2 regions of the Bacillus pumilus genome follow, and region 2 is predicted to be linked to the other one. Evidence: riboswitches for the same ligand, from Rfam matches in the RefSeq annotation. Region 2 holds a riboswitch; the other holds the start of a gene.

Region 1 (6,475 bases), 1.5 Mb from region 2:
GCTGTTTTAAACGATCATGGTCTTCTAGCTGTAAATCCTTTTTGGCAAAGACATCTTTAAACTGATGTTCATTCCCTAGGTGACCTGGCTTCAGAAGGGAGACAAGATTAAATATTTCTCCAATACGGTTTTGGATAGGCGTCGCTGTCAGCAGCAAGCAGAATTTCTTATTTAGATTTCTCACAAATTCATAGTTTTTCGTTTTATTGTTTTTCAGTTTGTGTGCTTCATCAATAATGACCATATCGTAGGCAATGGATAAAATAGTGTCTCGATGCGGCTGCCTTTTGGCTGTATCAATGGAGGAAACCACGACGTCACACTGCTCCCACACGTAGCTCTTTTTTTGTTCGACAGCATCAATATAAAATTTCGTCCGCAGCTCCTGTACCCATTGAGATACGAGAGAGGCGGGGACGAGTATGAGAATTTTTTTGGCAAGTCCACGAATCATGTATTCTTTGATAATAAGTCCTGCTTCTACGGTTTTTCCAAGTCCCACTTCATCTGCTAAAATGGCTTTTCCGTTCATCTCTTCTACGACTCTTCTGGCTACTTCAAGCTGATGTTTTAAAGGCGTGAATGCAGGCAGATGGGCAGGAGCTTGCAGTCCTTCAAATGAATCAATGGCTGTGACTTTTTGGACCTGCGTCGCTAAACGGTACATTTCCCAGTTCGCCCAGGGGCCGTCTGCTGCAAGCCGCTGCTGAAATTCACTTGCCCAATCCTGATCAAAAATCGTTTGAATATTCAATGTGGTCGCCTGCCTTTCTAGTAGGTTGGGGATAAAATTGTTCTGTATTTAAACGCTTCATTTTTTAAGAGGTCTTGAAAAGACTAGATATTTGAATAAAAGCGAACGATAATGAATGGTTGTTTAAAAAATGTTAATGATTTTTCTGTTGCTCTTCATCCGTTTCTAATGGTAGGATGTTGGTAAGTGATCTAGCAAATAAGTCACCCATTTTGATAGTATGTCCAATAAATGTGAAGAATATGAGCGGATGATGGTATGGGGAGAGACTTGGCGGTTATTTAGCACTGGCAGGCGCCGAAGGAGCAAGCTGATTCGTTTCAGTGAATCTCTCAGGCAAAAGTACTCTTACCGGACGCAACTCTGGAGAGTGTTTGCTCATCGTTTTTTTAGCAAACCACCAAAGGGGAAAACGCACAATGATGTTGTGCTGTAAACTTTCAGGTGCAAGGACAGAGACTTCTTTTTGATAAAAGGGAGCGCTCTGTCCTTTTTTGCTGTGATTTTTTTCTGAAAATTCAGCTTGTGATCTGCACTGAAAGAAAAAAGGGGGAAACGATTGATGTTGAAACGAACACCGCTTTTTCATGCGTATGAAACGTTTGGCGCAAAAACCATTGACTTCGGGGGCTGGGAATTACCTGTCCAATTTTCTTCCATTAAAGAAGAGCACGAAGCTGTTCGAACAAAGGCAGGGCTTTTTGATGTGTCTCACATGGGTGAGGTGGAAATCAAAGGTCAAGATGCCCTTCCTTTTTTACAAAGGTTATTAACCAATGATGTGTCTAAGCTGACAGACGGCAAGGCACTATATACAGCCATGTGCTATGAAGATGGCGGGACAGTGGATGATCTGCTCGTCTACCAAAAAGAAAAGAACGATTATTTGCTTGTCATTAATGCATCAAATATCGAAAAAGATGTGGAGTGGCTGCTTCAGCATCAAGGTGAGAACGACGTATTGATCCAAAATGTCTCTGATCAAATCGCCTTGCTAGCCCTTCAAGGACCTCTTGCCGCTGACATCATGAAAGATGTGGCGGATGAAGAAGTGACATCGCTCAAGCCATTTACATTTTTATCAAGAGCTGAGGTTGCTCAAAAAGAGGTGCTTGTTTCAAGAACTGGCTACACAGGAGAAGACGGCTTTGAAATCTATTGCCAGTCAGAAGATGCGGTCCACATTTGGTCGGCTTTATTAAAAGCAGGCGCACCAAAAGGATTAATACCGTGCGGGCTCGGTGCACGTGACACCTTGAGATTTGAAGCAAGACTTCCGCTTTATGGGCAGGAGCTATCAAAGGATATCTCTCCATTAGAAGGCGGGATTGGCTTTGCTGTCAAAACGGATAAAGAAGCCAATTTTATTGGCAAAGAAGCGCTCAAGAAGCAAAAAGAAGAAGGGCCGAAGCGAAAGCTTGTCGGCATTGAAATGATAGATAAAGGGATTCCGCGCACAGACTATCCGGTCTTTTCAGGAGAAAAGCAGATTGGGGTAGTCACAACGGGCACACAGTCCCCAACATTAAAGAAAAATGTCGGGCTTGCTTTAATTGAATCTTCTCAGGCGCAGCTTGGAACAGAGATAGAAGTACAAGTTCGCAAAAAACGTCTAAAAGCGAAAATCGTCGCAACACCATTTTATAAAAGAGCCAAATAACGAGGGGGAATAGAGGATGAAGCATAGGTATTTGCCGCAAACCGAGCAAGATCAAAAAGAAATGCTGGATGTCATCGGCGTTCAGTCGATTGATGAGCTTTTTTCAGATATCCCAGAAAAAGTGAGATTTAAAGGAGCATACAACATTAAAGCAGCCGCATCTGAAACAGAGCTTGTAAGGGAATTATCCCGATTAGCTGCAAAGAATAAAGATACGGTCTCCTATGCATCGTTTCTTGGTGCCGGTGTATATGATCATTACCAGCCTGTCATTGTGGATCATGTCATCTCACGTTCTGAATTTTATACAGCATACACACCTTATCAGCCGGAGATTTCGCAAGGTGAACTACAAGCCATTTTTGAATTTCAAACAATGATTGCTGAGCTGACAGGTATGGATCTTGCTAACTCCTCGATGTATGATGGCGGGACAGCATTAGCTGAAGCGGCAATGCTAGCTGCTGGACATACAAAAAAGAAAAAAGTGGTTGTTTCTGAAACGGTTCACCCTGAAGCAAGAGCCGTGCTAAAAACATACGCCAAAGGACAGCACATCGAAGTTGTTGAAGTGCCTGCGAAAAAAGGGCAGACGGACCTAGCAGCATTAGAAAAGGCTGTCTGCGAAGATACAGCAGCAGTTCTTGTGCAATATCCAAACTTTTTTGGTGTCGTCGAACCGTTAAAAGACATTGAACCTATTGCGCATAAAGGGAAAAGTCTGTTCGTTGTCTCTAGTAATCCACTTGCACTCGGGTTACTGACGCCGCCAGGAAAACTTGGAGCAGACATTGTCGTTGGTGATGCACAGCCGTTTGGTATTCCAGCAGCGTTTGGCGGGCCGCATTGCGGATATTTTGCTGTGACGAAAAAGTTGATGCGAAAAGTGCCAGGTCGTTTAGTCGGGCAGACAGAAGACGAAAATGGTGTTCGTGGGTTTGTACTAACCCTTCAAGCGCGTGAGCAGCATATTCGGAGAGATAAAGCGACGTCCAATATTTGTTCGAATCAGGCATTAAATGCATTAGCCGCTTCCGTTGCCATGACAGCACTCGGAAAAACAGGCATCAAAGACATTGCGTATCAAAACGTACAAAAAGCCCACTATGCGAAGACGCAGGCAAAAGCATATGGACTGCTTGCTGATGTAGAAGGGGCCCATTTCAATGAATTTGTCATCAAATTACAAGAACCTGTAAAAGAAGCCAATAAACGATTGCTTGAAAAAGGAATCATCGGCGGCTATGACTTAGGGAGAGACTTCCCAGAGCTTCAACATCACATGCTTGTCGCCGTGACAGAGCTAAGAACGAAAGAAGAAATTGATACGTTCATGAAGGAATTGGGGGATCGCCATGAATAAACAAGATCAGCCGCTTATTTTTGAATTATCCAAAGAAGGAAGAATTGGTTATAGCCTGCCTGATTTAGATGTACCTGAACAGGAGATCCCAGCTTTATTTGATGACACGTATATCCGTCATGATGATGCTGAGCTTCCTGAAGTATCTGAGCTTGATATTATGCGTCATTATACAGCATTATCAAGACGTAATCACGGGGTCGATTCCGGATTTTATCCTCTTGGCTCTTGTACAATGAAATATAATCCAAAGATTAATGAAAAGGTTGCACGCCTTGCAGGCTTCGCGCAAGTCCATCCACTACAAGAGGCAGACACTGTGCAGGGAGCATTAGAATTGCTGTATGATCTAGGTGATCATCTTGAAGAAATTACGGGGATGGACGCTGTGACATTACAGCCTGCGGCAGGGGCACACGGGGAATGGACAGGACTCATGATGATCCGTGCGTACCATGAAGCAAGAGGAGATCATAAACGAACAAAAGTCATTGTGCCGGATTCTGCTCATGGAACGAACCCAGCATCTGCGACAGTGGCTGGGTTTGAAACCATTACCGTCGCATCTGATGAGAATGGGCTTGTTGATTTAGAGGACCTGCGCCGTGTTGTCAATGAAGAAACTGCGGCTTTAATGCTGACGAATCCGAATACACTCGGCCTATTCGAAGAAAATATTTTAGAAATGGCTGAAGTCGTTCACGGAGCTGGTGGCAAGCTTTATTATGATGGAGCGAACTTGAATGCCGTTTTGAGCAGAGCAAGACCGGGGGATATGGGATTTGATGTCGTTCACTTAAATCTTCATAAAACCTTTACAGGTCCACATGGAGGCGGAGGCCCTGGTTCAGGTCCTGTAGGCGTAAAAAAGGATTTGATTCCGTACTTGCCAAAGCCGGTGCTTGTGAAGAAAGAAGGCCGCTTTTACTTCGATGATGATCGACCAGAATCAATTGGCCGAGTGAAGCCGTTCTATGGTAACTTCGGCATTAACGTCAGAGCATATGCGTATATTCGCTCTATGGGCCCAGACGGCTTAAAGGCTGTCACTGATAATGCCGTGTTAAATGCGAACTATATGATGCGCCGCTTAAGTACTCATTTCGATTTGCCATTTGACCGTCACTGTAAGCATGAATTTGTCCTTTCAGGTAAACGTCAGAAAAAATTAGGTGTACGCACACTGGATATTGCCAAGCGATTACTTGATTTTGGCTATCATCCGCCAACGATCTACTTCCCGCTCAATGTAGAGGAATGCATCATGATTGAACCAACTGAAACAGAATCAAAAGAAACACTTGATGCCTTTATCGAAGCGATGATTCAGATTGCAAAAGAAGCGGAAGAGAATCCAGAAGTCGTGCAGGAAGCGCCGCATACAACGGTCGTCAAACGAATGGACGAAACAAAGGCTGCCCGGAATCCAGTTCTCGTTTTTGAAAGATAAAGAAAAAAGACTCAGGGGATCATGCTCCCAGAGTCTTTTTTGTTAGTTCTTCGTTTTAATGCGGCCGCCCCATTTTTTAAAGCCGCCTTTTAAATTATAAATCTCACGACAGCCGTTTTTACGTAACGTTTGCGCTGCTTTTCCGCTTCTCAAATTGTTTTGGCAATAAAGATAAACAGGCTTGTCAGGACGAATTTCATTTTTGCGCTGCTTTAGCTGGGAAAGGGGGATGTTTCTTGCCCCTAAAATATGTCCGCCATCAAACTCATTTGGCTCTCTCACATCAATGAGTTGAGCTTTGCGGTAACCTTTAATAAATTCTTCTTCCGTCAGCGTTTTCATAATACGCTGCTGATAAATGTAGCTGCCGACAGAATAAAGAACGAAAAGTCCACAAAGTGAGAGGACGATATAGTTGAACATTGACAATACAACTCGACTCCTTCTTGAGCATCAGCACAGTGGCCTGTCTGATGGTACGTTTTAGACAAATACTATTATAGTAAAGCAAAAGAAACTTGTCATCATAAATGGTAAGAATTATTTTCAATTCGTTCCCTATTTGATAGACTGATGGAGAGAGAATATCGGTGGTCATGACCATCATCTAACATTGACTACGTAAAAGAGAAGGGATTTTTATATGCAAAAAGAGAAATGGTGTTTCATTGATACAGGAAATCAAGACCCTGCCTTTAACATGGCAATGGATGAAGCCTTGCTTTATTGGCATAGTGAGAAGCTGATCCCGCCTGTCATCCGCTTTTATGGATGGAATCCTGCGACATTGTCTGTTGGGTATTTTCAGCATGTTGAAAAAGAAATTAACATGGAAGCAGTCGAGCGCTATGGCCTTGGGTTTGTCCGCAGACCAACTGGAGGGCGTGGGGTTCTTCATGATCAGGAGCTGACCTACAGCGTGATTGTGTCAGAGGAACATCCAGAAATGCCGGCGACGGTGACAGAGGCGTACCGCGTCATTTCAGAAGGCATTTTAGAGGGCTTTAAAGAACTGGGACTCGATGCGTATTTTGCCATTCCTCGAACAGATAAAGAAAAAGAAAGCTTAAAAAATCCAAGATCGTCTGTATGCTTTGATGCCCCTTCCTGGTACGAGCTTGTCGTAGAAGGCAGAAAGGTAGCAGGCAGTGCTCAAACGAGACAAAAAGGAGTGATCCTCCAGCACGGCTCCATCTTAATTGATCTTGATGAGGACAAACTGTTCGATTTATTTCTTTATCCAAACGA
Region 2 (6,475 bases):
AAGTAAATAATATGATGCCCATCACAACACCCCTTGTGTAATTGATGAAAAAAATAATGAATATTCATCTGTTTTTCAATTAAGTACATCGTTCTACTAAAACCTAAAAATAAAAATAGAATTGATAAGAAAGTAAATCTTCATAATTTGATCAGAATCAGAAAATTCCACTTTTAACTGATGTTGATTAAAAAAACGATACTCTGAAATAGGTATAACGATATACTAAAAGAAGCAACGAGATAAATATACTCCTGTGTTTTAAATGTGTCAAGTTTATGACTTTGTGATTTAAAAAAATAAAAATGAAACAAAGAAATAGTTGACTTGATCAATAAAAAAAGAGAATTGCTGCATGCAATTCTCTTTTTCATCATGAGGGAGCGGTTTCTCTAATATGAAGTTGAGGCTTTAATATCAATCTCTGCAGCTCTTCATCCTGTTCGTTCATTTTATGATATAAAAGGTTCGCTGCTTTTACCCCGATGGATCGGGGGAAGGAGGAAACAGTGGTGAGCGGCGGATGGTACATCTCCGCTTCAGGAACATTATCGAATCCAACCACATCGATATCTTCACCAGGCTTAATGTCACGAGCTGATAGTTCTTGAATGACCCCAAATGCGACTAGATCACTAAAACAAAAAATAGCAGTAGGAGGCTCAGGCTGATCAATCACTTGGGCAAGCGCTTCTTTCCCGCCTTCACGAGTAGGTTCTATGTCAATAATAAGAGAATCATCAATCATCAGATTTTCTTCGTCATGGGCTTTTTTGAAACCTTTCATCCGCTCAATCCAAGTCGATGAGGTCTTGATGCCGCCTAAGAAGGCGATACGCCGATGTCCCTTTTGAAGAAGATGACGAATCGCCATCCAAGCACCTTGTTCATAATCAACGCCGACATAGTCACATTGCACATCTGATAATTCACGATTTGCCAGTACTTTTGGGGTGCGAATTTGATTTAATTGTTTGACCGTTCGTGCAGAGCTTTTTGAAGCTGGGTTTAAAATAATCCCGCCCACTCGGTGCTCTACCATTGTGGAAATGAGCCGCTCCTGTTTATCGACACTGTCAAAGGTCGTACCAAGTAAAACAGTATAGCCTAGTGATTCAAGCGTGGTTTGCACGCCAATTAAAAACTCAGAAATAAAGGTGTTAGAAATATCCGTGACAATCACACCAACGATATTTGAGCTTTTTGACCGCATGTTGGCAGCAACGCGGTCGTATACGTATCCTAAGTCCTCCATGGATTGCAGTACTTTTTTTCGAGTGGCTTCAGAGATTCTAGGATTATTTCGAACAACAAGTGATGCCGTTGAAGTCGAAACACCGGCATGCTTGGCGACTTCCTGTAATGTGACACGCTGTTTGTTCATTTTTTTCATTTGTTTTCACCAACTTCCATGGATTTCCTAACTTTGTTCTTGATCAAGAGGGATTTCTCCAGCAAACGAGCCGAACATCTTTTGATTTATTATACATGAATCAAGAGGGATTGATGAAGTGAAGTTATATGGCTACCACCGTCAATCATAAAAGATTTCCATTGACAGCTTTCTTTTAGAGGCGTAAAATATGAAATTATTCAGAAATAGCAACATTTTAATTAAATAACGAAGGCTATGAATGCTGTGGGTCACACTATGGCAGGAGCAGCTTCTGGAGAGACCGCATGAATGTGCGGCGCCGAAGGGTTCACAATCTCAGGCAAAAGGACAGAAGAGTACGAAATATTGTATTTGTAGTGCATGGATGACGCCGTGTATTGCTTTTCGCTATTTTGCTATTCTTTTATGACCGAGAGATTGGAGCGCATCCAATCTCTTTTTTTATGGACTTTTTGAGAGTTCATTATTTCAGTATAAGATCGTGTCGTAGGAGGGCGTTAGCATTGGAACAACAAGAATTGAAACGAGATTTATCAAACCGCCATGTTCAGTTGATTGCAATTGGCGGAACCATTGGAACTGGGCTATTTTTAGGCTCTGGAAAGGCCATTCAATTGGCAGGTCCATCGATCATTTTTGCTTATTTAATTGTCGGGATGGCGATCTTTTTTGTCATGAGGGCACTTGGTGAACTGCTCTTATCGAAGACAGGCTATCAGTCATTAACCGATATTGCAGAGGACTACCTTGGTCCGTGGGCATCCTTTGTGACAGGGTGGACGTATTGGTTTTGCTGGATTATGACCGCGATGGCGGATGTTATTGCTGTCGGAGTGTATGTGCAGTATTGGTTTGATATCCCGCAATGGATTCCTGCCATCATTTGTTTGTTGATTTTACTAGGGTTTAATTTATTAACGGTGAAGCTTTTCGGAGAAATGGAATTCTGGTTTGCACTTATTAAAGTGATTACGATTCTATTATTGATCGGCGTTGGAATTGTCCTTTTAATCATTGGTTTTCAAACAGATGCAGGACCGGTGACGGTAACGAATCTTTGGTCACACGGCGGACTATTCCCGCATGGTGTCACAGGCTTCTTACTGTCATTCCAAATGGTCATCTTTGCGTATGTGGGAGTGGAACTGGTCGGTGTGTCCGCAGCAGAAACAGCCAATCCACAAAAAAACATCCCGTCTGCGATTAATAAAATTCCATTAAGAATTCTATTTTTCTATGTGGGAGCGATCTTTGTTTTACTATGTATCAACCCATGGACTGAGCTCAGTGCATCAGAAAGTCCTTTTGTAAAAACCTTTGGGCTGATTGGAATTCCAGTAGCAGCGGGACTCATTAATTTTGTTGTCTTGACGTCTGCGGCTTCGGCTTGTAATAGCGGTATGTTCTCGACGAGCCGAATTTTGTATAATCTCAGTCATCAAAAACAGGGCCCATCTTCCTTTGGACGTCTGAATAAGCACGCTGTTCCAAGTAATGCACTATTCGTTTCAACAATTGTGGTATCGGTCGGTGCTCTTTTAAGCAAGCTGATTCCAGAGCAAGCCTTTGGTATTGTCACAACCATCAGTGCCATTTGTTTCATTTGGGTATGGAGTATTATTTTAATTTGCCATTTGAAATATAAAAAAACAAAGCCTGAACTGCATGCAGCATCTACCTTTAAAGCACCGTTCACACCATTTGTAAACATTTGTGTTCTTGTCCTTTTTGCTGCCATTCTTGTGATCATGCTGTTTGCGGATGCAACACGCCCGGCGCTCTTGTTAACACCGGTTTGGTTTGGTTTCTTATTATTGATTTATGCACGAAAGAAACGCCGTGCATCATAATGGACGGAAAAGCACAGCCTTTGCATTGGGCTGTGCTTTTGTTCATTTAACGATTTCTAATCCTGAACATATAATTTGCATTCAAAATGATTAAAACAAGTCCAATCACGATGATTGAGAAGAGTTGAGAGTGATTGGCTCCAAGGGAATACACAATCAGAATAAACATGGCACTGGTCAATAAGATGTTCATCATTTGATACGTGTGAAACAGTCCGCCAAGCATCACATGCTTTTCACCTTCGTCAGAAATAGCGAGCAGCTTTTTACTATAATCTTTGTCAGACGGGCTTGGGAGATTGCGATTAGGGTAGACAAGTTGTAGAACGGATATCGCTACATAAGAACTGATAATGGTGACGATAAATAAAGCAACATTGACGAGAATCAGCCAAATAGGCTGTTCGGTAACGATAGCCATACCGGTGGCAATTATGGACAAAATGGTACTCACCGTATTGGATAAAGTCGAATCAGTAAAGGTGCGATACTGTTTTGCTTCGAGTTCATCCTCTTCATCTCCAGATACCGAAAGAGATACTCTTTTCTTCATACGTGAAATCCCTGAAAAACAATAAACAATCAATACAATCGTCAATCCACTGATGACAAGTGTCGCTTCGAATGCAATATCAAGAAGTGTCATTTCAAATTCGGCAGCCAGCAGACAGTAAGCGCCGAGAAAGCCAAGGAGAGCACCTGAGAGCAGTTTGTATACAGTTTTCATGATAGTTCATCCTCCTCGAATAGAAAAATACGTTCAATGGGTTCCTGAAAAATTCGTGAAAGCTTAACAGCGAGCAAGAGAGACGGCATTAATTCATCGCGTTCCATTAAGCTGATGGTCTGACGAGAAACCTTTGCACGCTTGGCAAGCTCAGTTTGGTTCAAACCATCACGTGCACGAAGCTCTTTTAGCCGATTTTTCATTCTGTCACCTCAATTTTGATCTGAATCTTTCTTTGATTGTAAAACATGTTATTCAAATTGACAAGTAAAGTTGTCAATTTGATAAAAATAATTGTCAGATAAGATCATCTTTCTTCAAAAGGTGAACCATGATACGCTAAAAGAAAGAGAAACAGAAAATAGGTGATGCCCGTGTTCATTGACCAATTAAAAAATGACTTACATCAATCTCAACCGTTATTTATTGGAGAAGAAACAGCGTTCAAAGCTGCAGTCCTTGTCCCTTTGGTGCAAGTAAACGGAGAATGGCATATTTTATTTGAGGTGCGATCGCTCATCATGAGAAAACAGCCGGGAGATATTAGCTTCCCAGGTGGCAAACTCGACGGCAGCGAAACAGCACAGGAAGCTGCATTGCGAGAAACACATGAAGAGCTGGGCATTCCGCCAGAATCGGTGGAGATTCTTGGACAGCTTAGTCCTTACATTGCGTCTCCATCCTTCGTGGTCTACCCATATGTCGGGATCATTGATGAACAAAAAGTGAAACACTCCTTCAATCAAGAAGAAGTAGAAGAGACCTTTACTGTGCCTCTATCATGGCTAAGTCAATATGAGCCGTACCTACATCATGTATCCGTTCAGCCAACTCCTGCTGAGGATTTCCCTTATGAAAAAATCATGAATGGTGAGAAGTACCGCTGGGGAAGCCGTTCGATAGAGGAATGGTTTTATGATTATGAAAACTACACCATTTGGGGATTAACAGCCCGCATATTAAAGCATTTTGTGACCGTTGCAAAAAGAAATTCCTAGAGATTCGCTCTCTAGGAATTTGTTGTTTTCAGCCGTTCTTTCGCTGTTTGTTTTCCTTTACCAATTGGAATAGGCGCTCTCGCTTGGCTCAGTCCATAGGAAGGCATATTCACATAGACAGATTCATACGAGCCGGCTTGAATTTGATAGGTTTCATGATAAATACCCACTGCGTCATTGTTCTGAGCCCTCTGATGGAAGTTCTTCCAAGCCGCCAAATGTTTTTCCATCTTCGCATAAGCCAGAAGGTCATCTGTTGATTTCCAATATTGGATCATCGCTGTCGTACGTAAGCCAAAGTAATTCTCTGTCCCGAGGAAACCAAGCTCATCTTGATGGGTATACAGCTCTTTGATCATGCCAGGCATCGCCATGAACACAGGCATCCATTGATGAACCGCCCAGCGTTTGTTGATCCGCATGCCGATAATAAACACAACAATCGAGTCAGAATTCTCTGTTGTAAATCTGCCAGCACGTATGTCTTTTTTCATTCATTTACCCTTCCTTCTTCATCAAATGGGATGTTTCCACGCACCAATCAATTCCTGCTTGAGCCACTCTTTTTCCGTAATCTAAAGTAAACAGCCAATACTTCGCATCTGCTTCATCTGGATAAAGCTCTTGAATGTTTTCTTCAATCGAAACATAGGTCTCATAACGGATACGAAGCTGCCTTTCATAATCCTGTAGCAGTACCAGCTTTTTCTCAATCGAAAGATATTGACCGAAGAATAACTTTAATAACACTTCATTTCGTTCCGTTGGTAACTGATCGAGAGGCTTTGCCAGCCACTCTCTTAACGTCTCCAGCCCTTTTTCAGTCAGATGATATTCCCGCTTGTCGGAGCGGCCAGACGTAGAAGCGGGTGAAACCTCAGCAAGACCTTCCACGACTATTAACTTTAAAGCTGGATAAATTTGTCCATAACTAATTTTCCAAAAATGATGCAAGCTCTTATCAATTAATTGCTTCACTTCATACCCAGACTTACAATCTGTCGTTAAAATACCTAAAATCGCATACGTCGTATCATTGTATTTTTTCATATCAGCACACCTATCTAAAAGATATATCATTTAGATATATAATAATTGATATTCAGTGGAAAATACAAGCAGGTTTTAAAAAATATATTTTATAAAGGAGGTGAAGAGACAACAGATTTTGTGAATTGGGAAGATGAATCACTCATATAAATTGACATGACGATGGAGAAAAAAATAATGATAGCGGAGGGGGACAAATGAGCAAATCAAAAATTTGGATCATGGCTGTCCTGACGGTACTAGTCATTGGTGCAGTTGGCTGGATAGCATATCAAGCAACCGCAAAAAAGAGTGCACTGAATCACTCCTACGCCTTTGCGTATAAAACAAAAGATCGTGTGAATTGGTTTAAGGTAACGGAGAGAAAAGGGAAAGTAACAGGTCATCTGAATGAAACCATTCTGGAAGAAAATCCGGAAATGCATTATGATCCTAATCTATTTAAAAATAAATA

What was found. A riboswitch is a leader RNA that binds a small molecule or an ion and turns the genes downstream of it on or off. The one in region 2 is predicted to bind glycine.
Region 1: it holds a riboswitch for glycine, as region 2 does, so the genes downstream of both, gcvT (glycine cleavage system aminomethyltransferase GcvT) here and CKW02_RS19565 (amino acid permease) in region 2, are expected to answer to the same signal.

The regions. Positions count from the first base shown of each region.
Region 1 covers NZ_LT906438.1:2,211,298-2,217,772, reverse strand. Annotated here, with positions in the region: gene CKW02_RS11305 (DEAD/DEAH box helicase) at 1-754, opposite strand, end outside; glycine riboswitch at 1,005-1,112, shown strand; glycine riboswitch at 1,116-1,212, shown strand; gene gcvT (glycine cleavage system aminomethyltransferase GcvT) at 1,317-2,414, shown strand; gene gcvPA (aminomethyl-transferring glycine dehydrogenase subunit GcvPA) at 2,431-3,777, shown strand; gene gcvPB (aminomethyl-transferring glycine dehydrogenase subunit GcvPB) at 3,770-5,227, shown strand; gene CKW02_RS11285 (rhodanese-like domain-containing protein) at 5,270-5,650, opposite strand; gene CKW02_RS11280 (lipoate--protein ligase family protein) at 5,871-6,475, shown strand, end outside.
Region 2 covers NZ_LT906438.1:3,744,932-3,751,406, reverse strand. Annotated here, with positions in the region: gene CKW02_RS19570 (LacI family DNA-binding transcriptional regulator) at 374-1,393, opposite strand; glycine riboswitch at 1,658-1,737, shown strand; gene CKW02_RS19565 (amino acid permease) at 1,900-3,246, shown strand; gene CKW02_RS19560 (DUF3169 family protein) at 3,293-3,973, opposite strand; gene CKW02_RS19555 (helix-turn-helix transcriptional regulator) at 3,970-4,176, opposite strand; gene CKW02_RS19550 (NUDIX hydrolase) at 4,348-4,971, shown strand; gene CKW02_RS19545 (DUF4188 domain-containing protein) at 4,983-5,465, opposite strand; gene CKW02_RS19540 (PadR family transcriptional regulator) at 5,470-6,021, opposite strand; gene CKW02_RS19535 (hypothetical protein) at 6,219-6,475, shown strand, end outside.